DNA from 3 places in the Pseudomonas baetica genome. Region 1 is predicted to be linked to each of the others. Evidence: riboswitches for the same ligand, from Rfam matches in the RefSeq annotation. Region 1 holds a riboswitch; each other region holds the start of a gene.
What was found. A riboswitch is a leader RNA that binds a small molecule or an ion and turns the genes downstream of it on or off. The one in region 1 is predicted to bind cobalamin.
Positions count from the first base shown of each region.

Region 2: linked by a shared signal. The riboswitch ahead of cobW (cobalamin biosynthesis protein CobW) and the one ahead of cobO (cob(I)yrinic acid a,c-diamide adenosyltransferase) in region 1 are both predicted to bind cobalamin.
Region 3: linked by a shared signal. The riboswitch ahead of ATI02_RS08305 (CbtB domain-containing protein) and the one ahead of cobO (cob(I)yrinic acid a,c-diamide adenosyltransferase) in region 1 are both predicted to bind cobalamin.

Region 1 is NZ_PHHE01000001.1:662,524-670,154, forward strand. Features, by position in the region: gene ATI02_RS03000 (C40 family peptidase) at 205-819, shown strand; gene ATI02_RS03005 (C40 family peptidase) at 1,037-1,573, shown strand; gene ATI02_RS03010 (PQQ-dependent sugar dehydrogenase) at 1,707-3,020, opposite strand; gene ATI02_RS03015 (hypothetical protein) at 3,087-3,671, opposite strand; cobalamin riboswitch at 3,825-4,054, shown strand; gene cobO (cob(I)yrinic acid a,c-diamide adenosyltransferase) at 4,136-4,747, shown strand; gene ATI02_RS03025 (cobyrinic acid a,c-diamide synthase CobB) at 4,744-6,144, shown strand; gene bluB (5,6-dimethylbenzimidazole synthase) at 6,141-6,791, shown strand; gene cbiB (adenosylcobinamide-phosphate synthase CbiB) at 6,788-7,631, shown strand, end outside.
Region 2 is NZ_PHHE01000001.1:6,673,815-6,681,445, forward strand. Features, by position in the region: gene ATI02_RS30985 (EAL domain-containing protein) at 1-817, opposite strand, end outside; gene ATI02_RS30990 (AraC family transcriptional regulator) at 925-1,896, opposite strand; partial or broken gene ATI02_RS30995 (transposase) at 2,034-2,353, shown strand; gene ATI02_RS31000 (IS256 family transposase) at 2,406-3,653, shown strand; partial or broken gene ATI02_RS31005 (IS3 family transposase) at 3,716-4,564, shown strand; partial or broken gene ATI02_RS31010 (IS4 family transposase) at 4,574-5,008, shown strand; cobalamin riboswitch at 5,102-5,314, shown strand; gene cobW (cobalamin biosynthesis protein CobW) at 5,415-6,485, shown strand; gene cobN (cobaltochelatase subunit CobN) at 6,489-7,631, shown strand, end outside.
Region 3 is NZ_PHHE01000001.1:1,803,952-1,811,582, forward strand. Features, by position in the region: gene nfuA (Fe-S biogenesis protein NfuA) at 21-605, shown strand; gene cobM (precorrin-4 C(11)-methyltransferase) at 750-1,496, opposite strand; gene ATI02_RS08295 (cobalamin biosynthesis protein) at 1,577-1,990, opposite strand; gene ATI02_RS08300 (CbtA family protein) at 1,987-2,688, opposite strand; gene ATI02_RS08305 (CbtB domain-containing protein) at 2,700-2,897, opposite strand; cobalamin riboswitch at 3,021-3,242, opposite strand; partial or broken gene ATI02_RS08310 (IS4 family transposase) at 3,438-4,294, shown strand; one part of gene ATI02_RS08315 (IS3 family transposase) at 4,358-4,613, shown strand; one part of gene ATI02_RS08315 (IS3 family transposase) at 4,613-5,520, shown strand; partial or broken gene ATI02_RS08320 (transposase) at 5,876-6,373, opposite strand; gene ATI02_RS08325 (IS5 family transposase) at 6,516-7,496, opposite strand; partial or broken gene ATI02_RS08330 (IS256 family transposase) at 7,563-7,631, opposite strand, start outside.

The sequences.
Region 1 (7,631 bases):
TTCAGCGGGTCTCGGCATATTTCAGGCGCCAGAAAATCCGCTTTCCTGCACTGGTTGCAGGCCGCGTTTCGATCCAAATGGGCTTAAGCGCTTAGATGTAAACGAGAAACCGGGAAGTCACAAAAAGATCGATTGAATTTGCAAATGAGGTCGATAGCGGGCATAGTCTCGGCTTCTTTACAACTATCAGCCACGGTCGTGCCCATGCTAAAGCGCTTCGCACCCCTCGTGCCTCTCGCACTCGTCACCCTGTTGTACGGTTGTGCTGCTCATTCTCCAGTCCAAGAGCAGCCTCAACAGGTCAAAAATTCTGCCACTGCCCAGTCTTCCGTTATTTACCAGGAAGAGCTGGACACCGAAAAAGAACTGTCGGACTTCAACAAGAAGCCGTACGAGCTTCCGGTGCTGGCCGACAGCATCCTCGAACGCGGCATGTCCCTGATCGGTACCCGTTACCGTTTCGGCGGTACCTCTGAAGCCGGTTTCGATTGCAGCGGTTTCATCGGCTATCTGTTCCGCGAAGAAGCCGGCATGAATCTGCCTCGCTCCACCCGCGAAATGATCAACGTGGATGCGCCACTGGTTGCACGCAGCAACCTCGAGCCTGGCGATCTGCTGTTCTTCGCCACCAATGGTCGTCGCGGTCGTGTCAGTCACGCCGGGATCTACCTGGGCGACAACCAGTTCATCCACTCCAGCAGTCGTCGCAGCGGCGGTGTTCGCATCGACAGCCTGGGTGACAGCTACTGGAGCAAGACCTTCATCGAAGCCAAGCGTGCACTCGCCATGGCGCCGACCGTGGTCACCGCTCGCAAGTAATTCCCCGTTGTCACTGCGTTCGTAGCGACACAACGGTTCTCGGTAACGGAGTAGACGTAGACTTTACAAGGTGAAGTTAAAGTCTTACTTGAAGTTTGCCGCGTAGCCGCTAGAATCCTGAATCTATATTGATGGCAAACCGCCTGCGTGCTAACGCAGGCGGTTTTGTTTTCTGTCCATCCGGCAGAAGCCGCAGCCAGATCAGGAAGTTCTGCTTATGACCATGTCGGCCCGCCTCGCATTGATCTTCTTCGCAGCGCTGCTCAGCGCCTGTGCCAGTCGTACTCCGCCGCCTGCGCCAGTGGTTCGCGCGCCGGTGGTGTTCGGTCCATCCCAAGCCTTTTCTCCTGCTGCTGAAGACGTGCTGTTTCGTGCGCTCGGTCTGGTCGGCACGCCTTATCGCTGGGGCGGCAATACGCCGGATTCGGGATTTGATTGCAGTGGGCTGATCGGCTTTGTTTACCGTGATGCGGCGGGTATTTCTCTGCCGCGCTCCACGCGCGAGCTGATCGTCATGCAGGCGCCGAATGTCGGTAAGGAAGGCTTGCAGACCGGTGACCTGATCTTCTTCGCCACCAATGGTGGTTCGCAGGTCAGTCATGCGGGGATTTACGTCGGGGAGGGGCGCTTCGTGCATGCGCCGGCAACGGGCGGCACGGTGAAGCTGGACAGTCTGTCGAAGGCGTATTGGCAGAAGGCGTATCTGAGTGCGAAGCGGGTGTTGCAGCCTGAGCATCTGGCGCATAACCCATAGTAAAAATCGCAGCAATCCTAATGTGGGAGCGAGCCTGCTCGCGAAAGCGGTGTATCAGTCAACTCAATGGAGGCTGACACTGCGCATTCGCGAGCAGGCTCGCTCCCACAGTTGTTTCAGGTCACATTCAACATCACTTCGTGGCCGAGACTCGCCACACCTTATTGCCGACATCATCCGCCACCAGCAAGCCACCTTGCTGGTCGATCACCACACCGACCGGGCGACCCAGTGCGTTCTCGTCCTTGTCTAGGAAACCGGTCAGCACGTCCACCGGTTGGCCCGTCGGCTTACCAGCCGCGAACGGTACGAAAATTACTTTGTAGCCACTGTGCGGCTTGCGGTTCCACGAGCCATGCTGGCCAATGAATGCGCCTTCCTTGAATTGCGCCGGCAAACTGTTGCCCTCGGCGAAGGTCAGGCCCAATGAGGCGGTGTGCGGGCCGACGGCGTAGTCCGGCGCGATGGCTTTGGCGACCAGGTCCGGGTTCTGCGGCTCGACCCGCACATCGACGTGCTGACCGTAATAGCTGAATGGCCAACCATAGAAGCCGCCATCCTTGACCGAAGTAATGTAGTCCGGCACCAGATCGCTGCCGATCTCGTCACGCTCGTTCACCGCTGTCCACAGCGCGCCACTGGTAGGCTCCCAGGCAAGGCCGTTAGGGTTGCGGATGCCCGAGGCAAAAATCCGATGATTGCCGGTGGCCCGGTCCACTTCCCAGATCGCCGCGCGACCTTGTTCCTGGTCCATGCCGTTTTCGCCGACGTTGCTGTTCGAGCCGACGGTGACGTACAGCTTGCTGCCGTCCTTGCTGGCGATCACGTTTTTCGTCCAGTGATGGTTCAGTGTGCCGCCCGGCAGATCGGTGACCTTGATCGGCTGCGACTTGATTTCGGTTGCGCCGGGCTCGTAATTGAAGCGCAGCAAGCGATCGGTATCGGCGACATACAGATCATTACCGACCAGGGTCATGCCAAACGGCGAATTGAGATTTTGTAGAAACACCGTGCGGGTCTCCGCCACGCCATCGTGGTCGGCGTCGCGCAGCAAGGTGATGCGATTCGGGCTCGGTACGCCGGCGCCGGCCTTGCCCATGACTTTCTTCATCACCCAGCCACGAATACCTTTGCTGTCGTCGGGTTTGGGCGGGGCATTGGTTTCTGCCACCAGCACATCGCCATTGGGCAGCACGTAAAGCCAGCGCGGATGATCGAGGCCTTCGGCAAACGCTGCCACTTGGGTGCCTGCTGCCGCAGTCGGTTTGCCGCCCTCGGGCCAGCCGATCGCCGGGGCGATGTTCACCGTCGGGATCAGGGTTTTGTTCGGTTCGGGCAGTTTCGGTGACGGGCCGGTGCCGTCGGTGACTTGCAGGCTGGAGGATTCACCGCAGGCGGCGAGCCCTCCGGCGAGCGCGATAACGAGAGCGAGCTGGGTCTTGCGCATTGCTGATCTTCCCTATGAATGCATTCTTAATCATAGAGGAGCGCGCAAGCCCGATGGTTCAACTGCTCAACCGCGGGCCTCTTTGAACAGTACGGCGATGCCCGGATGATAGTTGCCGGCTTCGCTGCGCAACTTGCGGTAGGCGTAGGGGAAATACCAGGCGACGGCGCAGGTATGTTCCTTTTGCAGGTCGTCGACCATGTCTTGGAGTTCTTCGGGGCTGGCGCTGTGTTGGGCTTTTTGCGGGGCGACAAACAGGCAGCCAAGCTTGAGGTCGCTGGCGAAGCTGATGCGTTTGGCGTCGCTGGTGATCTCCAGCAGGGCTTGGGTCAGGTTGAGGTTGTTGACTCGCGGCCAGCGTTGCGTGGCCTGAATGTAAGCGCGGTCTTCGGTACCCGCCAGGAACAGATCGGCGCGGGCATTGCGCTCGCCTTCTTCGTTCTGCTTGCGGGTAGCGGTCTGTTCCAGTGTCACCATTTCGGCCATCCAGGCCGCCGCTGAAAGCAAGCCGAGGTTGGCTTTCTCGTCATGCCAGTAGGGCGTGTCGCTGTCGCCGCGCACGGCGTTGTAACGGTCGATACAGTCAAACCAGCGTTCCAGCACCGGGCGTAGAAATTCCAGGCGCGGGTTGCTGATGATCATGCCTTGCATGTGGCTCACCTTGTTCTTGTGTGATGTGAGATTGTGGCTCTTTGATATCACTCTTGAGAGTGTGGCACAAGATTGGCGTCAGATAATTGATCGACGGCAGTTATTCGCCCGATGGACCCCTCTTTAATTGACGCTCAACCCCCAACCCTCTAACCTTCGCGGCTTGTTTCAGGTGCTCTGTGACGTGCGTCGACAGAGTGAAACAGGGAAGCCGGTGAGGGTTGTCTGCAGAGCAGGCACAACCACGATCCCGGCGCTGCCCCCGCAACGGTAAATGAGTGAAAACTGCGCCTTGAGCCACTGCTTCGAAAGAAGCGGGAAGGCGCGCAGTCAGGCGAACGCCGCTCATGAGCCCGGAGACCGGCCTGATCCATCCAGCGGCATCACGGTGGGCGATGCCAGGCTTTTTGCCGTCTATTCTTGTGCCTGCCCGCCGTTATCCAGCCTCAACGGAGAGCTCCCCCATGACTGATTCCCCCGAGCGTGACGAACGCCATCTGGCGCGTATGCAGCGCAAAAAAGCCGTAATCGACGAACGCATCGCCAACTCGCCTGACGAGTGCGGGCTGGTGCTGGTGCTCACCGGTAACGGCAAAGGCAAAAGCAGCTCGGCGTTCGGCATGCTCGCCCGCGCCATGGGCCACGGCATGCAGTGCGGCGTGGTGCAGTTCATCAAGGGCCGCAACAGTACTGGCGAAGAGCTGTTCTTCCGCCGCTTCCCCGAGCAGGTGCGCTTCCATGTGATGGGCGAAGGCTTCACGTGGGAAACCCAGGACCGTCAACGCGACATCGTCGCCGCCGAAGCCGCGTGGGCCGTGTCCCGCGAACTGCTGCGCGACCCGTCGATCGGTCTGGTGGTGCTGGATGAATTGAACATCGCCCTCAAGCACGGTTACCTCGACCTCGATCAGGTGCTCAGCGACTTGCAGGCGCGTCCGCCGATGCAGCATGTGATCGTCACCGGTCGCGGCGCCAAGCCGGAAATGATCGAGATGGGCGACACCGTCACCGAAATGGGCATGCTCAAACACGCCTTCCAGGCCGGCATCAAAGCGCAGAAAGGCGTCGAACTTTGAATCAACCACGTCACTGCCCGGCGGTACTCATCGCCGCGCCGGCCTCCGGTCAGGGCAAGACCACCGTCACCGCCGCGCTGGCCCGTTTGCATCGCAATCAGGGGCGCAAGGTGCGCGTGTTCAAGTGCGGGCCGGACTTTCTCGATCCGATGATTCTCGAGCGCGCCAGCGGTGCGCCGGTTTATCAACTGGACATGTGGATGGTCGGCGAACAGGAAAGCCGTCGCCTCCTGTGGGAAGCCGCCGCTGAAGCCGATCTGATTCTGATCGAAGGCGTGATGGGCCTGTTTGACGGCGCGCCGTCGAGCGCCGATCTGGCGCGGCATTTCGGCGTGCCGGTACTCGGTGTGATCGACGGCACGGCCATGGCGCAGACCTTTGGCGCATTGGCGCTGGGCTTGGCGAAGTATCAGCCGGATCTGCCGTTCGCTGGCGTGTTGGCCAATCGGGTCGGCACTTTGCGTCACGCACAATTGCTCGAAGGCAGCCTCACCGAAGGTTTGCGCTGGTACGGCGCGTTGTCCCGTGAGACCGGCATCGAACTGCCGAGCCGTCATCTTGGTCTGGTTCAGGCCAGTGAACTGAATGACCTCGATATGCGCCTCGACGCGGCTGCCGCAGCGCTTGCCAGCAGTTGCGAGGTAGCGCTGCCACCGGCCGTGGAGTTTGCCGCGCCTGCAGTCATCACCGCAGAGCCCTTATTAAAAGATGTGCGCATCGCCGTCGCCCGCGATGAAGCCTTTGCCTTCACCTATGGCGCGAGCCTCGACTTGCTGCGAGCGATGGGCGCTGAGTTGAGTTTCTTCTCGCCGATTCGCGACACGCAATTTCCTGAGGCGGACAGCCTGTATCTGCCCGGCGGTTACCCGGAATTGCACCATGTGGCGTTATCGCAAAACACCGCGATGCTCGACGCCATCCGTGCGCATCATGCCGCTGGCAAACCGTTGCTCGCTGAATGCGGCGGCATGCTCTATCTGCTCGATTCGTTGACCGATGTTGAAGGCACGCGCGCTGAGCTGGTCGGTTTGCTGGCAGGTGATGCGGTGATGCAAAAACGTCTGGCGGCGCTGGCGCTGCAAGCGGTCGATCTGCCGGAAGGTTCGCTGCGTGGCCACACTTATCACCACTCCCTGACCTCCACTGAATTGACGCCGATTGCCCGGGGCCTGAGCCCCAATGGTGGGCGTGGGGCCGAGGCGGTTTATCGGGAAGGACGGATGACGGCGTCTTATGTGCACTTTTATTTTCCGTCGAATCCGGTGGCTATCGCTGCACTGTTTGCGCCTGACTCCGAAGCCGCCTTCGCGAGCAGGCTCGTTCCCACAGTTGAAACGGTGGTGACTGAAGAAATGCGATCCCTTGTGGGAGCGAGCCTGCTCGCGAAAGGGCCATGACCGACAACGCATTTACCGAAGCCGAGCGCGCAGCGGTCTACAAAGCCATCGCCGAACGCCGCGACATGCGCCACTTCACCGGCGGCACCGTCGCGCCTGAACTGCTGCGCCGGCTGCTCGAAGCCGCGCATCAGGCGCCAAGCGTCGGTCTGATGCAGCCGTGGCGTTTCATCCGCATCAGTGATCGCGCCTTGCGCGGGCAGATTCAGAACCTCGTTGAAGAAGAACGCATCCGCACCGCCGAAGCCCTCGGCGAGCGCAGCGATGAGTTCATGAAACTCAAGGTCGAAGGCATCAACGACTGCGCTGAAGTATTGGTCGCCGCGTTGATGGATGATCGCGAAAAACACATCTTCGGGCGTCGCACGCTACCGGAAATGGACATGGCTTCGCTGTCCTGTGCGATCCAGAACCTGTGGCTGGCGTCGCGTGCTGAAGGTCTGGGCATGGGGTGGGTCTCGCTGTTCGAGCCGCAGGCACTCGCCGACCTGTTGCAACTGCCGGCCGGGGCCAAGCCGCTGGCGGTTTTGTGCCTGGGGCCGGTCAAGGAATTCTATCCGGCGCCGATGCTGGTACTCGAAGGGTGGGCGCAGGCGCGGCCGCTCAATGAGTTGCTGTATGAAAATTATTGGGGAGTGAGTCAATGAGTGTGGCGTTGTTGAGTGTCGCCGCAGTGGCGCTGGATGCGCTGCTGGGTGAACCGAAACGCTGGCATCCGCTGGTGGCGTTCGGCAATTTTGCCGGGCGCATCGAGCAACGTTTCAACGCTGGCGGGCGCGGCTGGCGCAGTCATGGCGTCACCGCGTGGGTGATCGCGGTGCTGCCGCTGACGTTGCTTGCCACCGCGTTTTCCTGGGCGCCCTACGTGGGCTGGATCGTCGAGATTGTCGCGCTGTATTGCGCCCTCGGCATGCGCAGCCTCGGCGAACACGTCGAGCCGGTGGCCAAAGCGTTACGCGCTGATGATCTGGACGAAGCGCGCAAACGTGTCGGTTATCTGGTCAGCCGCCAGACCAGCGAACTCGACAGCACCGCCGTCGCCCGCGCGGCCACCGAATCGGTGCTGGAAAACGGCAGTGACGCGGTGTTCGCCGCGCTGTTCTGGTTTGTCGTGGCTGGCGCACCGGGCGTCGTTCTCTACCGTTTGAGCAACACCCTCGACGCGATGTGGGGTTATCGCAACGAACGCTTCGAGCGTTTCGGCTGGTGCGCGGCAAAAATCGACGACGTCCTCAACTACATTCCCGCACGCCTTGTGGCGTTGACCTACGCGCTGCTGGGAAAAACCCGGCTGGCCCTGAAGTGCTGGCGTACCCAGGCGCCGAAGTGGGACAGCCCCAACGCCGGCCCGGTGATGGCGGCCGGTGCCGGTGCGCTGGGCGTGGAACTGGGCGGCCCGGCGATTTACCACGGCGAACTGCATGAGCGTCCGCAACTCGGCGAAGGCGTTCAGGCCGATGCCGATTCCATTGACCGTGGCTGGCAAT
Region 2 (7,631 bases), 6.0 Mb from region 1:
CCGCCAGCTCAAGCTCGGCCAATGGTGACAGGCGTTGCCGTGTCCGCCTGACGAGCATCAACACCAGCATGCCCGCGATCAGCCCGCCAATCGGCAATAACAGCATCTCCCTGCGCAGCAGTCCTTGCAGCAACTCGTGACGCGACACGGCGGCAATCGCCACCCAGTCACCGCTGTGCACCAGCGTATAGAGATAGCCATCCTCCAGCGCCGTGGCCGGGCCCAAATGCACACGACTCATGAAGCGCTCTGCCCCCGGCCGCGACACCCCGACCAGTTGCCCGGCCGCCGTGCCGACCATCAGATGTACATCATCCTCGACCATCACTTGCAAAAACTGTTCAGGGTCGACCAGCACGTTGAACGCTGCGTATTGCAGCGCCATCATCGGCTTGGTCGGCCCAATCCGCGCCTGCACACCGAGCGACACGCGCACGCCATCAGCGGTGGTGAAATCTTCCTTCCACGGCGTCACCCGATGGCCCACTGCCCCCCACGAACCGCAGGCATAAACCTCTTCCTCGACGTAGCCGATCGACTTCACCGAGAACGTGTTGATGGTCAGCAGACGCATCTCGTCGATGCTCTGCGGGGTGCAAGGGGCGAGTTCGGACGCGGCGATGCTCTTCAGCACGCCGGCCGCTTCATGGAATGTATTGTTGGCGCGATTCGAGGCCACGACGGCCAGCGATTCCAGACGTTGCTGCGCTGCCGCCAGATTCAACACCCAGGCGACGTAGCCCATCAAAAGTATGGGAAGCAAGACACACGGAAGGCCCAGGAGAATGCTCCCCCAGACAATGCGTTTTTTGTTCATTTGACGCCACCTTGGCCCACGGCCCGTGACGTGCGGCTGCACGGCTGTTTTTCAGCGAATACAGATTACCCCCGCCGCCCATCAATAAAGTTGTCGCAGATCAACACTCAACACCGCGAGCGCAACTGCGCAGGACGCACTCCAAAGGCACTCTGAAAATACTGACAGAACCGCCCGACATTACTAAAGCCAAACCGCAACGCCACCTCCGTCACCGTCACCGAATGCCGCTGCGCCAAGGCCTCATACGCCCGCTCCAAGCGCACCTGACGCTGATACGCCACAACCGACGTCCCGACAAACCGCCGAAACCCCTCCTGCAACGCCCGCTGACTGACATTACTCAACCGCGCCAGCTCCACACCACTCACCAGCTGCTCCGGATGCGCCTGAATAAACTCCACCGCCAACTTCACATGCCGCGGCGCAACCCTCGGCGCCGGCCCCCGCAACACCTCAGTGAAATTGTGCGGCCAGGCCTCCAGCACCGCATCAACCAACATCTCCCGCAAACGCGACGGCATAAGCGTGCCGCTGTTGATCAACACATCAAACTCCGTCCCCGTCGCCAGATCGATCAACGCCTTGATCCCCTGAAACGCCGCCGAGTTCAGATCCACCACGGGCTCAAACACAATCTTCTGCACAATCGGCCTACCCAACAGCGCCGACAACCGCTCGGTGAGCTGCCCCCGACCAATCGACATCCCGTGCTGCGCGTGGTTGTCGAGAAAGTGCATCGAGCGGATGTCAGCCTTGTCGATGGCCAAACCGATGTGCGACATGCCGACGGATTCGCAGGTGTGGCTGAAGACGATCTTGCCGGCAGTGGGAATGACGAAAGTGATTTCGTCCAGCGGATCGGGGAAGGTCACGCTGAAATCACCGTGGTAATGCATGCGACGAAAACTGACGCCTTCGTGCCGACCGTAGACGCCGCCGATGATGATGTTGGGCGGTGGGGGCGGGGTGTCGGAATAGCGGTTGCCGAAGAGTTTGGAGAAGAGCGCGCCGAAGTCTTCGCAGTGGAGGTTTTCGGAGCGGAGGATGATTTTTTGGCGGGGTGGGGTTGGGAACACTTTCGGTGGTTCCTTGGGTTTTGGGGGCTTTGGGGATGGGGCATGCGTTTGGGCGGTGTGAGGGTAGCCGTTGTGTAGTGGTCTAATGAAACCGGACACCCATTTAGGCGAGAATGCTCGCCAGATAGAGGTGTCTGATGACCAAACAACGTCGTTCTTTTTCCGCTGAATTCAAACGCGAGGCCGCAGGCCTCGTGCTCGATCAAGGCTATAGCCATATCGAAGCCAGCCGCTCGCTTGGTGTGGTTGAGTCCGCGTTGCGCCGCTGGGTTAATCAGCTTCAGCAGGAGCGCACTGGCGTTACTCCGCAGAGTAAAGCGCTGACGCCAGAGCAACAGAAAATCCAGGAATTGGAAGCTCGAATCGCTCGACTTGAGCGGGAGAAATCCATTTTAAAAAAGGCTACCGCGCTCTTGATGTCGGAAGAGCACGAGCGCACGCGCTGATTGATCAACTGGGGGGTGTCAGAAATTTTGTGTTCGGGCATAACATGAGTAAGAGGTGCATGTATGCCAACCAAAAAGAAACCCCTGCGTGACCTACCAAAAATCCCCAAGGAGCTGCTCGAAGAGTTCGGTGAGGGGCTGATTACCGCAGAGGCTATTGAAGACGCTTCTGCGGCCTTCAAGAAGGCCTTGATTGAGCGAGCATTGAGTGCCGAGCTCGGTCACCACCTGGGGTATCCGCCGGGCGCGCAGCGCCCAGAGGATGAAACCAACCAGCGCAATGGCAAAACGGGCAAGACGATTTTGACGGGGGATGGCCCGCTGCGGCTGGAGATTCCCCGTGATCGGGATGGCAGTTTTGCCCCCATTCTGATCCCCAAGCATGAGCGGCGTTACACCGGTTTTGATGACAAGATCATCGCCATGTATGCCCGAGGCATGACCGTTCGAGAAATCCGCGCTTTCCTCTCTGAGCAATACGGGACGGACGTTTCCCATGACTTCATCAGCTCAGTCACGCACGAGGTGATGGAGGAAATTGGTGCGTGGCAACAGCGACCGCTTGAGCCGATGTACCCAGTCATTTTCTTCGATGCGCTGCGGGTCAAGATCCGAGAAGAAGGCCTTGTCCGCAACAAGGCGATTTACTTGGCGCTGGGTGTTTTACCCGATGGAACGCGCGATATTCTTGGTATCTGGATCGAAAACACCGAGGGTGCGAAGTTCTGGATGAAGGTCTTCAACGACCTCAAGACCCGCGGCGTAGAGGACGTGCTGATCGCCGTGACTGACGGTCTCAAAGGCATGCCAGAGGCGCTAAGCGCAGTATTTCCGGCAACAACGCTGCAAACATGCATCGTCCACTTGATCCGCAACAGCCTCGATTACGCGGCGTGGGACAAGCGCCGTGAGCTGGCCAAGGCGCTAAAACCGATCTATCAAGCCATCAACGCAGAAGCGGCTGAGGAAGCACTGGATGCCTTTGAAAATGGCCCTTGGGGTAAGCAATACCCAACGGTGGTGGCGGCCTGGAGACGAGCCTGGGATCGAGTGATTCCATTTTTTGTCTTCCCGCCTGCCATTCGAAAAGTGATCTATACGACCAACGCTATCGAAAGCATCAACGCTCAGCTACGCAAGATCATCAAGACCCGGGGCCACTTCCCGACGGATGACGCAGCGACCAAGCTGATCTGGCTTGGGCTGCGTAACATCACGGCAAACTGGGGCTCGGCGGCTCATGACTGGAAGAGTGCGATGAACCAATTTGCGATTCTGTACGGAGATCGATTTATCAGGCCGACCTGGTAAAACCCGGCCTGCCTGACGGCAGGCCATTACCGGCCCGCACACAAAAAATCTGACACTCTCATCAACTGAGCCCCCAAGAGCCGGTTGATTGGCTTTGCGCAGTCTTTGACGTCACTCGTTCGTGTTACTACGCCCATCGTCTCAGGCGCCGAACTCCAGACGTTGAGCGGCTTCGGTTGCGCAGCCGGGTTAACGAACTGTTTACGCAAAGTCGAAGCGCCGCCGGTAGCCGCAGCATCGTGTCGATGATGCAGGAAGACGGCGAGCAAATTGGGCGGTTCAAGGTGCGAGGCCTGATGCGGGAACTGGAGTTGGTCAGTAAACAACCTGGATCACATGCCTACAAACAAGCGACGGTTGAGCGGCCTGACATTCCGAACATATTGAATCGAGAGTTTGATGTGCCGGCGCCGAATCAGGTCTGGTGTGGCGACATCACCTACATCTGGGCTCAAGGGAAATGGCATTACCTGGCTGTCGTTATGGATCTTTACGCGCGCCGAGTGGTGGGCTGGGCGCTGTCGAACAAGCCGGATGCGGATCTGGTCATCAAGGCGTTGGACATGGCTTACGAACAGCGTGGCAGGCCTCAAGGGCTTCTGTTTCACTCGGATCAGGGCTCGCAATATGGCAGTCGCCAGTTTCGCCAACGGCTCTGGCGTTACCGCATGCGCCAAAGCATGAGCCGTCGTGGAAACTGCTGGGATAACGCGCCGATGGAGCGTGTGTTTCGCAGCTTGAAAACTGAATGGATACCGACCGTGGGCTACATGACAGCTCAAGAAGCGCACCGCGACATCAGTCATTACCTGATGCATCGGTACAACTGGATTAGACCGCACCAATTCAACAACGGACTGGCCCCAGCTCAGGCCGAGAAAAAACTTAACGTCGTGTCCGGGATTAGTTGACCACTACAGTTCCAGCGACTGGAAGCGATCCTGGAAAGTGAAATCGAAACTCTTGGCAGCCCAAAGGCTACCTTACTCGGGTTCGCCACGGCGGTGTTGGCCTACAACGTCCTGGCCGTCCTCAAACGAAGCGTCGAGCAAGCTCACCGGGATACCCAGCCTGACGGCTGGGAAGCCTCGACCTATCACTTGGCGGTTCAGGTCAGGAGTGGTTATGAGGGAATGCAGATTGCGCTGCCTTCGGAATATCTTCCCGTCATTCCTCTGGAAAAACTGGCCCAGCGCTTACTAGAGCTGGCCAGCAACATCCAACCCAAACAAGTTGCGAAAAGCCCCCGTGGCCCCAAGGTGCCTAAGCCCAAGACATGGGTCCAAGGCACGGCGGTGCATGCGCATGTTTCAACGGACAGAGTAATCAAGGCTGCCAAAACTAAAAGACCTTGAAAGGGATGGCTGTAAGAGCGAAACCGCCAGCGGCCCCAGCCGCAGCAACGGATATGCCCCCAATCCAAACATTGACCCATAAGCAAGCCATGCGTAGCCTTGCGCTTTCGAGGTTCTTCGGCCCATGCCGAAGCTAAGAAGGGAACGCGGTCAATGCCGCGGCTGCCCCCGCAACTGTGAACGGTGAAGTTCGTTGCCAAGCCACTGCCAGCTCAATCCACAGAGCCCGCGGGAAGGCGCAACGAACGCCAGGCCCAGCGCCTGAACACCGTCAGCCAGGAGACCTGCCTCGTCACAGATTCTCACTACAACCGGGCGGGGTGATCCGGTGGCGAACTCTCCAGGCACGCACGCGCGGTGCCGGTTCTCGTCCCGTATGCCCGCCACTTTGCCAAAGGGCATACCGATGAAAACACTGGCCAAACTCCCCGTCACCATCGTCACCGGCTTCCTCGGCTCGGGCAAAACCACGCTGCTACGGCACATGCTCGATAACGCTCAGGGCCGCCGCATCGCAGTGATCGTCAACGAGTTCGGCGAGTTGGGCATTGACGGTGAAATCCTCAAACAGTGCACCATCGGCTGCACCGAAGAAGAAGCCTCCGGTCGCGTTTATGAACTGGCCAACGGCTGCCTGTGCTGCACCGTTCAAGAAGAATTCTTCCCGGTGATGCGCGAGCTGGTGGCACGTCGTGGTGACCTCGACCACATCCTCATCGAAACCTCCGGTCTGGCCCTGCCGAAACCATTGGTGCAAGCCTTTCAGTGGCCGGAAATCCGCAGTGCCTGCACTGTTGATGCGGTGATCACCGTGGTCGACAGCCCGGCCGTGGCCGCCGGCACTTTCGCCGCGTTCCCGGATCAGGTCGACGCCCAGCGCAAACTCGACCCGAACCTGGACCACGAATCGCCACTGCACGAACTGTTCGCTGACCAACTGGCCAGCGCCGATCTGGTCATCCTCAACAAGGCCGACCAGACCAGCCCGGAAGACCTCGCGCGCGTGCGCCTTGAAGTCGCCGAAGAGCTGCCGCCCGCAGTAAAAATCATCGAAGCCAGCAACGGCCGCCTGCCGCTGGACGTGCTGATCGGCCTCGGCGCCGGTTCCGAAGAACACATCGATAGCCGCCACAGCCATCACGATCACCACCACGACGGTGATGACGATCACGACGACCACGATCACGACGCCTTTGATTCGATCTCCATCGAACTGCCGCAAGCTGACGAAAGCCTGCTGCTCGATGCGCTGACGCAACTGGTGGTCCAGCACGGCATCCTGCGTGTGAAGGGCTTCGCGGCGATCCCGAACAAGCCGATGCGCTTGCTGATTCAAGGTGTGGGTACGCGTTTCGACAAGCACTTCGACCGTCAGTGGGGTGCCGATGAGGCACGCGTCACGCGTCTGGTGTTGATCGGTCAGGAGCTCGACGCGGCGCAACTCGAGGCGCAACTGCGCGCCGCGCTCAGCGTTTAAGCCATGCACCTGCTCAGGACCCAGCCCGGCGGTTTCGTCTCGGATGACAACATTGCCGACCTTGGCCAAACCCCCGCCGAGCTGGTGATCCTGTGCAGCGGTGATTCCAGTCTGGCGCTGCTCGCCGAAGCCGCGCAGCAGTTGCCCGAGGATTATCCGAGCCTGCGTCTGGCCAATCCGATGCAGGTGCAGAATCACGCCTCGGTCGATTTGTACGTCGACGAAGTGTTGCGCCACGCCAAGGTGATCCTGATCTCGCTCCATGGTGGCATTGCTTATTGGCGTTATGGCGTCGAGCGTCTGATCGAGCTGACTGAGCGCGGTGTGCAGGTGATTCTGGTGCCGGGTGACGATCGCCCTGATCCGGAACTCAGCGATCTGAGCACCGTCGCAGCCGAGGATCGCGATCGACTCTGGCAGTTCTTGCGCCAAGGCGGCATGGGCAACGCGCTGGACTTCTTTCGTTGTCTGGCCAACCGTTGGCTGGCCCGCGATTACGTTTGGGGTGAGCCGCAAACGCTGCCGCGCACGGCGATTTACCATCCGCACAAAACTTCTGCCGCACTGAGTGACTGGCAAGCCGAATGGCTGCCCGAGCAACCGGTGGCGGCGGTGCTGTTTTACCGTTCGCACTTGCAAGCGGCGAACACCGCGTTCATCGATATTTTTTGCCAGCGCCTGCAGGCTGCTGGATTGAATCCGTTGCCGATCGCGGTGGCCAGTCTGAAAGAGCCCGGCTGTCTGTCGGTGGTCGAGGACTGGCTGGATGAAGTCGAAGCGGGGGTGATTCTCAACACCACCGGTTTCGCCCAGTCCAGCCCTGAAGCGCCGCATCTGCGGCCGTTTCGTCGCAATATCCCGGTGATCCAGGCGATCTGTGCCCAGGACAACGAGCCCGGCTGGCGCGACAGCGAGCAGGGCCTTGGGCCAAGGGATCTGGCGATGCACATTGCCCTGCCGGAACTCGACGGGCGCATCATCAGCCGGCCGATCAGCTTCAAGGATCTGGCCTGGCGTAGCGAGCGCAGTCAGTCCGATGTGGTCTGCTACCGCGCGCAACCGGAGCGCATGGATTTTGTCGCCGAACTGGCGCGGCGCTGGATCGATCTGGCGCGGGTGCCGAACGCCGAGAAACGCATCGCGTTG
Region 3 (7,631 bases), 1.1 Mb from region 1:
CAAGCCTGCGAGGAGTTTCCATGACCGCTATTACCATTACCGACGCCGCCCACGATTACCTGGCCGATCTGCTCTCCAAGCAGAACACCCCAGGCATCGGCATCCGCGTCTTCATCACCCAGCCTGGCACCCAGTACGCTGAAACCTGCATTGCCTACTGCAAGCCGGGCGAAGAAAAACCCGAAGACACGGCGTTGGGGCTGAAAAGCTTCACCGCTTATATCGATTCGTTCAGCGAAGCCTTCCTGGATGACGCGGTAGTCGATTACGCCACCGACCGCATGGGCGGCCAGTTGACCATCAAGGCGCCAAACGCCAAAGTGCCGATGGTCAACGCCGATAGCCCGGTCAACGAGCGCATCAATTACTACCTGCAAACTGAAATCAACCCGGGGCTGGCCAGCCACGGCGGTCAGGTCAGCCTGATCGATGTGGTTGAAGACGGCATTGCCGTGTTGCAGTTCGGTGGCGGTTGCCAGGGCTGCGGCCAGGCCGACGTGACCTTGAAGGAAGGCATCGAGCGCACCTTGCTCGAGCGTATTCCTGAGCTCAAGGGCGTTCGCGACGTGACCGACCACACGCAGAAAGAAAACGCCTACTACTAAGGTGTTCGCTGCGGACATGAAAAACGGCGCCCCGTGAGCGCCGTTTTTTTATGGGTGAAATGTGCCGACGCCTTCGCGAGCAAGCCCGCTCCCACATTTGATCGCATTCCAAATGTGGGAGCGGGCTTGCTCGCGAAGAGGCCCTCATGGGCGATACAAATGTGCATGCCCCGCGCGATATAAAGATGACTCGCTAAACACCTCACTCCCCAACACCCGCCCGACCAGAATCAACGCCGTGCGCCGAAACCCTTTGACGTCAACCTTCTCGGCAATGTCCGCCAGCGTCCCCACTACCCAATCCTGATCCGGCCACGTCGCCCGGTGGATCACCGCAATCGGGCAATCGGCGCCGTAATGCGGCAGCAGTTCAGCGATGATCTTCTCCAGATGATTGACCCCCAGATGAATCGCCATGGTCGCGCGATGCTGCGCCAGACTGGCCAACTCTTCACCCGCCGGCATCGCGGTTTTATCGGCGTAGCGAGTCAGAATCACGCTCTGCGACACATCGGGCAGGGTCAGTTCGGCACCCAGTAACGCCGCACACGCCGCTGTCGCCGTCACCCCGGGAATGATTTCGAATGGAATATCCAGCTCGCGCAAATAGCGAATCTGCTCGCCAATGGCGCCGTAAAGACTCGGATCCCCCGAATGCACTCGCGCTATATCCTGGCCCTTGGCATGGGCGGTTTTGATCAGTTCGATGATCTGTTCCAGATGCAGTTCAGCGCTATTAACCACTGTCTCTGCCTGGTGACCGTCCAGCACCGCCGCCGGTACCAGCGAGCCTGCATAGATGATCACCGGGCAACTGCGGATCAGCCGCTGGCCTTTGACGGTGATCAATTCCGGGTCGCCGGGGCCTGCGCCGATGAAGTAAACGGTCATCGTTGAATCCTTTGGAAAAGAGGTGCAGCCATGCTTCAGATGAAGATCGCTCATGATCGATGGCGGGGATTATCGGGATTTTACGCAGCGCCGGCCAATGCCAGCGTTGCCTGAGCGTATTTTTGCCGGGAAATCAGCAGTTTTGCCGGTGCCTGAATCAACTGTTCAGCGAGCGCCAGTGCGGCACTTTCGGCGACGCCGTAGCAACCGGTGCGTTCGTAGGCGATCTGCGAATGGTGACTGAGCTGCTGTTGATAGCTGGCCAATTGTTCGCTGCTGAAATACAGCAACGGCAGGGCCAATTGTGCGGCGAGTTCTTGCAAACCTGGCTCATCGCGTTTCAAGTCGATGCTGGCCAAGGCCTTGACCGCTTCGAGCTCAATGCGATGGGCCTGCAAGGCTTGATCGAGTAACGCGCGTAATGTGCTGGCGGGGCAGCCGCGCTGGCAGCCCAGGCCGACCACGAAGGTCGGCGCTGCGCTGTCATCGGTCATAGGTGGTATTGACCTTCGCTTTTGCGGCGGAACAACCAGGCACTGATCAGGCCCAGGGCCAGCCAGAACGCCACGTTGGTCAACTGCGAAGCGATTTTGAACTGTGCCTCAAGCGCTTCTGGCGCCAGCATCGAATGCACTTCCGGCTGAGGTGCACCGATGACGTGCGGCACAGCGAGGATCGCCACACCGAGGATCTTCATCAGCCAATGGCGGCTGAACGCGATCAACGCCAGGCCGACGGCGGTGGACGCGGCTGTGCTGATCCACCAGAGCTGCCGTGAAGCCAGATCCGCCGCAGCAGTGCCCGGCAATTCCGGCGGCAAGCCCAAGGTCGGTGCCAGCACGAAAGTGGCGTAGCCGGCCAGGCCCCAGAGCAGACCTTGCGAAGTTTTGGTCGGCGCGCGCAGGGTGTAGAGACCGGCGAGCATCAGGGCAAAACCGACGGCCACCACCAGATTGCCGCCCGTGGTCGAGACCACACGCTGCCAGCCATCTTCCGGTTCCCAGGCTTCGGCGTCGTGGGTGTGGGCAGCCGTGCCAGCTGCATGTTCGTGTACTTCAGCCGCAGGTTCGGACTTTTCATAGGTTTCGGCCTGCAGAATCAGCGGCGAAACCCAGAAGCTTTGCAGCAGGGTGAGGAGCAGGGCGGCCAGCAGACCGCTGAAACCTGCTGTTTGCGCAATACGCTTGATCATGTCGGCAGGTCTCAGTGGCACGGGAACGCGGCGCTGTGGCGGGTATCGTGAGCGGCGTTGTGCACCGCTTCGATGTGCGAGAAACCGGCGAAATAGACGAGGCTGGCGCCCAGGATCGACGCGAAAATGGCGGCGGTCAGGCGTTGGCTCAGGGTGGTGGTGCTGGAGATCTTGTCGGTGTTGCTGGCGGTGCTGCTGATGATCGACATGGCGCTTCCCTCTGGAGTGTCAGCGGGGTCATAGAGCGCATGAAAACCCCTGCGGGTCGGGCTCGCAGAGGTTCGAACAGCGCCCGCCCACCGCGGGTTTGTTATGTTCAGCGACGCATGACTGCGGGCTGTGTGTTGCGGGCCGGTCTCCGGGCTCACGAGGGGTTGGCGTCAGGCCGACCTGCAAGCGTCACCTTCCCATGCCGTTGGGGCACAGTGGTTTTGACGCTTCGCTCGCTTACCGTTGCGGGGGCAGCACCGGACTGACATGGGCTTGAGTAAAGCACATGATTCACCGGTTTCCCGTTTCACCCTGTGAAGGGCACCCGTAACAAGTTGCGTAGGAGAGCATGAGGGGGGGATTTGAGTCAATTGGAGGGGGCATATCCGTTGCTGCGGTAACGGCGGCTTAGGGTTTCGCCCTTACGGCCATCCCTTTCAAGGTCTTAGGTAAAATCCCCTGATACTTCAGCCAGGAGGACCCGAACGATGTGGGCCGATGTTCTAGCGCGTTTCGAGAAAAAAGCACCTGCCAGTGTCATGGCCAAATTGGCGCTGGAGCAGGCCATTGCGCCTGAGTGGATTGATCAGGTCTTCGAAGAGCATCGGCAACGGCAGTATTCTCGTGAGCTACTGTTCTCGACCATCATCAAGCTGATGTCCCTTGTTTCATTGGGCTTGAAGCCATCCCTGCACGCCGCCGCGCGGCAACTGGAAGATCTTCCTGTCAGTTTGGCTGCCCTCTACGACAAGATCAGTCGTACTGAACCTGCGCTGTTACGCGCTCTGGTCACAGGTTGTGCGCAACGTCTGACTCCGACCATCAAGGAGCTGGGCTGCACCAAAACGTTGCCGGAGTGGTGGACGGCAATCATTTGGCTTCCACTGAGAAACGTCTGGGCGCTCTACGCCATGAGCGAGGCGCCGCTCGTCCTGGCTTTTCGGTGGTTGTTTACGACCCCGATCTCGATCAGGTCATCGACCTTCAGGCGTGTGAGGATGCCTACGCAAGCGAGCGTGTTTGCGTGCTGCCTCTACTGGCCAATGCCGAGCCAGGCCAAGTGTGGCTGGCTGATCGACTCTATTGCACGCTCCCGGTCATGGAGGCTTGTGAGCAGGTCCAGACGTCCTTTGTCATTCGTCAGCAAGCCAAGCATCCACGCCTGATTCAAGAGGGTGAGTGGCAAGAACCCGTGCCTGTGGAAACAGGCACTGTGCGTGAGCAGATCATCCAGGTCAGAGGCGGTTACCAATGTCGGCGTGTCGAACTGACGCTTCATTCGCCAACAGACTCGGGTGACAGCAGCTTGATGTTCTGGAGCAATCTACCCCAGAGCGTCAGCGCGCAGCAGATCGCGCAACTCTATCGCCGTCGCTGGAGTATTGAAGGTATGTTTGTAGTGGTCTAATGAAACCGGACACCCATTTAGGCGAGAATGCTCGCCAGATAGAGGTGTCTGATGACCAAACAACGTCGTTCTTTTTCCGCTGAATTCAAACGCGAGGCCGCAGGCCTCGTGCTCGATCAAGGCTATAGCCATATCGAAGCCAGCCGCTCGCTTGGTGTGGTTGAGTCCGCGTTGCGCCGCTGGGTTAATCAGCTTCAGCAGGAGCGCACTGGCGTTACTCCGCAGAGTAAAGCGCTGACGCCAGAGCAACAGAAAATCCAGGAATTGGAAGCTCGAATCGCTCGACTTGAGCGGGAGAAATCCATTTTAAAAAAGGCTACCGCGCTCTTGATGTCGGAAGAGCACGAGCGCACGCGCTGATTGATCAACTGAGCCCCCAAGAGCCGGTTGATTGGCTTTGCGCAGTCTTTGACGTCACTCGTTCGTGTTACTACGCCCATCGTCTCAGGCGCCGAACTCCAGACGTTGAGCGGCTTCGGTTGCGCAGCCGGGTTAACGAACTGTTTACGCAAAGTCGAAGCGCCGCCGGTAGCCGCAGCATCGTGTCGATGATGCAGGAAGACGGCGAGCAAATTGGGCGGTTCAAGGTGCGAGGCCTGATGCGGGAACTGGAGTTGGTCAGTAAACAACCTGGATCACATGCCTACAAACAAGCGACGGTTGAGCGGCCTGACATTCCGAACATATTGAATCGAGAGTTTGATGTGCCGGCGCCGAATCAGGTCTGGTGTGGCGACATCACCTACATCTGGGCTCAAGGGAAATGGCATTACCTGGCTGTCGTTATGGATCTTTACGCGCGCCGAGTGGTGGGCTGGGCGCTGTCGAACAAGCCGGATGCGGATCTGGTCATCAAGGCGTTGGACATGGCTTACGAACAGCGTGGCAGGCCTCAAGGGCTTCTGTTTCACTCGGATCAGGGCTCGCAATATGGCAGTCGCCAGTTTCGCCAACGGCTCTGGCGTTACCGCATGCGCCAAAGCATGAGCCGTCGTGGAAACTGCTGGGATAACGCGCCGATGGAGCGTGTGTTTCGCAGCTTGAAAACTGAATGGATACCGACCGTGGGCTACATGACAGCTCAAGAAGCGCACCGCGACATCAGTCATTACCTGATGCATCGGTACAACTGGATTAGACCGCACCAATTCAACAACGGACTGGCCCCAGCTCAGGCCGAGAAAAAACTTAACGTCGTGTCCGGGATTAGTTGACCACTACAAGTTAAGCAATAAAGCTGTGTGCCTTCGTGGTTGAATATAAGATAAGCGCCTGGGGGCGGAGCTGGCAGAAAATCTTTAATGAGTGTGTCTGTAGAGGTGTTTATCATCTTAATAGATTCACTTTGATGAAAAGAAGCTACTCGGCTACCGTCTTTGCTTATGGCTAAATAGTATCCAGTAAAGGTTGTGAATCTTTTTATAATTTTTCGGGATAGGGTGGAGAAGATTATAAGGCCTTTATTGTAAGCGCTAGCATATATTTTTTCGCCATTTGGTGTTATCACCAGAGAGTGTCAGATTTTTTGTGTGCGGGCCGGTAATGGCCTGCCGTCAGGCAGGCCGGGTTTTACCAGGTCGGCCTGATAAATCGATCTCCGTACAGAATCGCAAATTGGTTCATCGCACTCTTCCAGTCATGAGCCGCCGAGCCCCAGTTTGCCGTGATGTTACGCAGCCCAAGCCAGATCAGCTTGGTCGCTGCGTCATCCGTCGGGAAGTGGCCCCGGGTCTTGATGATCTTGCGTAGCTGAGCGTTGATGCTTTCGATAGCGTTGGTCGTATAGATCACTTTTCGAATGGCAGGCGGGAAGACAAAAAATGGAATCACTCGATCCCAGGCTCGTCTCCAGGCCGCCACCACCGTTGGGTATTGCTTACCCCAAGGGCCATTTTCAAAGGCATCCAGTGCTTCCTCAGCCGCTTCTGCGTTGATGGCTTGATAGATCGGTTTTAGCGCCTTGGCCAGCTCACGGCGCTTGTCCCACGCCGCGTAATCGAGGCTGTTGCGGATCAAGTGGACGATGCATGTTTGCAGCGTTGTTGCCGGAAATACTGCGCTTAGGGATGGTCTGAAGTAGTCACGCTTTTCTGGCTGACTTCAGCCTCCGCTGATTTTGAAAACGGCGAATCGACCAAAACGATCAGATCATCCGCGTATTTCTGCGCTTTTAGCCGCCGCGAGCACCTCGCAACGGTCATTTCCCACATTACAGGCGCACCTCTCCTGTACTCGTCAGTAAATGTCGGCGTGCCATCCACAGATTCGACAGCGCGAATAGCGTCACCAGTTGCGCGGTGTTTTTGGCCAGGCCACGGAAGCGCGTTTTCACAAAACCGAACTGGCGCTTGACCACCCGAAACGGGTGCTCGACTTTGGCGCGCACCTGGGCCTTGGCCTTCTCGATCTTGCGCTTGGCTTTGTATAGAGCGCTACGCTTACCCAGCTTTTTGTAAGTACTGCGGCGTGCCGCGATCTGCCAGATCACCTCGCGCCCATCATGCTCGGTACGTTTCTCGACGCCGGTATAACCGGCATCGGCGCAGACCACGTTCTCCGCACCGTGCAGCAATTTGTCCACCTGAGTGACATCCGCCACGTTGGCGGCTGTGCCCACCACGCGGTGCACCAGACCTGACTCGTCATCCACACCGATGTGCGCTTTCATGCCGAAATAGTACTGGTTGCCCTTCTTGGTTTGGTGCATTTCTGGATCGCGTTTACCGTCCTTGTTCTTGGTCGAGCTGGGCGCATTGATCAGCGTGGCATCGACAATGGTGCCTTGGCGCAACGACAACCCTCGGTCACCCAGATAGCCATTGATCACGGCCAGGATGCCGGCAGCCAGCTCGTGTTTCTCCAGCAGTCGGCGGAAGTTGAGGATGGTGGTTTCGTCGGGAATACGCTCCAGATTCAGCCCGGCGAACTGCCGCAGGATGGTGGTCTCGTACAGCGCTTCCTCCATCGCTGGATCGCTGTAACCGAACCAGTTCTGCATCAAATGTACACGCAGCATCGTCATCAACGGATAAGCCGGACGACCGCCTTCACCCTTCGGGTAGAACGGCTCGATCAGTTTGATCAAGCCGTTCCACGGCACCACCTGATCCATGTCGATCAAGAACAACTCTTTGCGGGTCTGCTTACGCTTGCCTGCGTACTCGGCGTCAGCGAAGGTCATCTGTTTCATCGGAAAGCTCGGCGGGTGGAGTCCCGGTATTTTGCCAAAATCAGGAAGTCTTCTTCAGAGTTTCCTTAGCGCCTCTGGCATGCCTTTGAGACCGTCAGTCACGGCGATCAGCACGTCCTCTACGCCGCGGGTCTT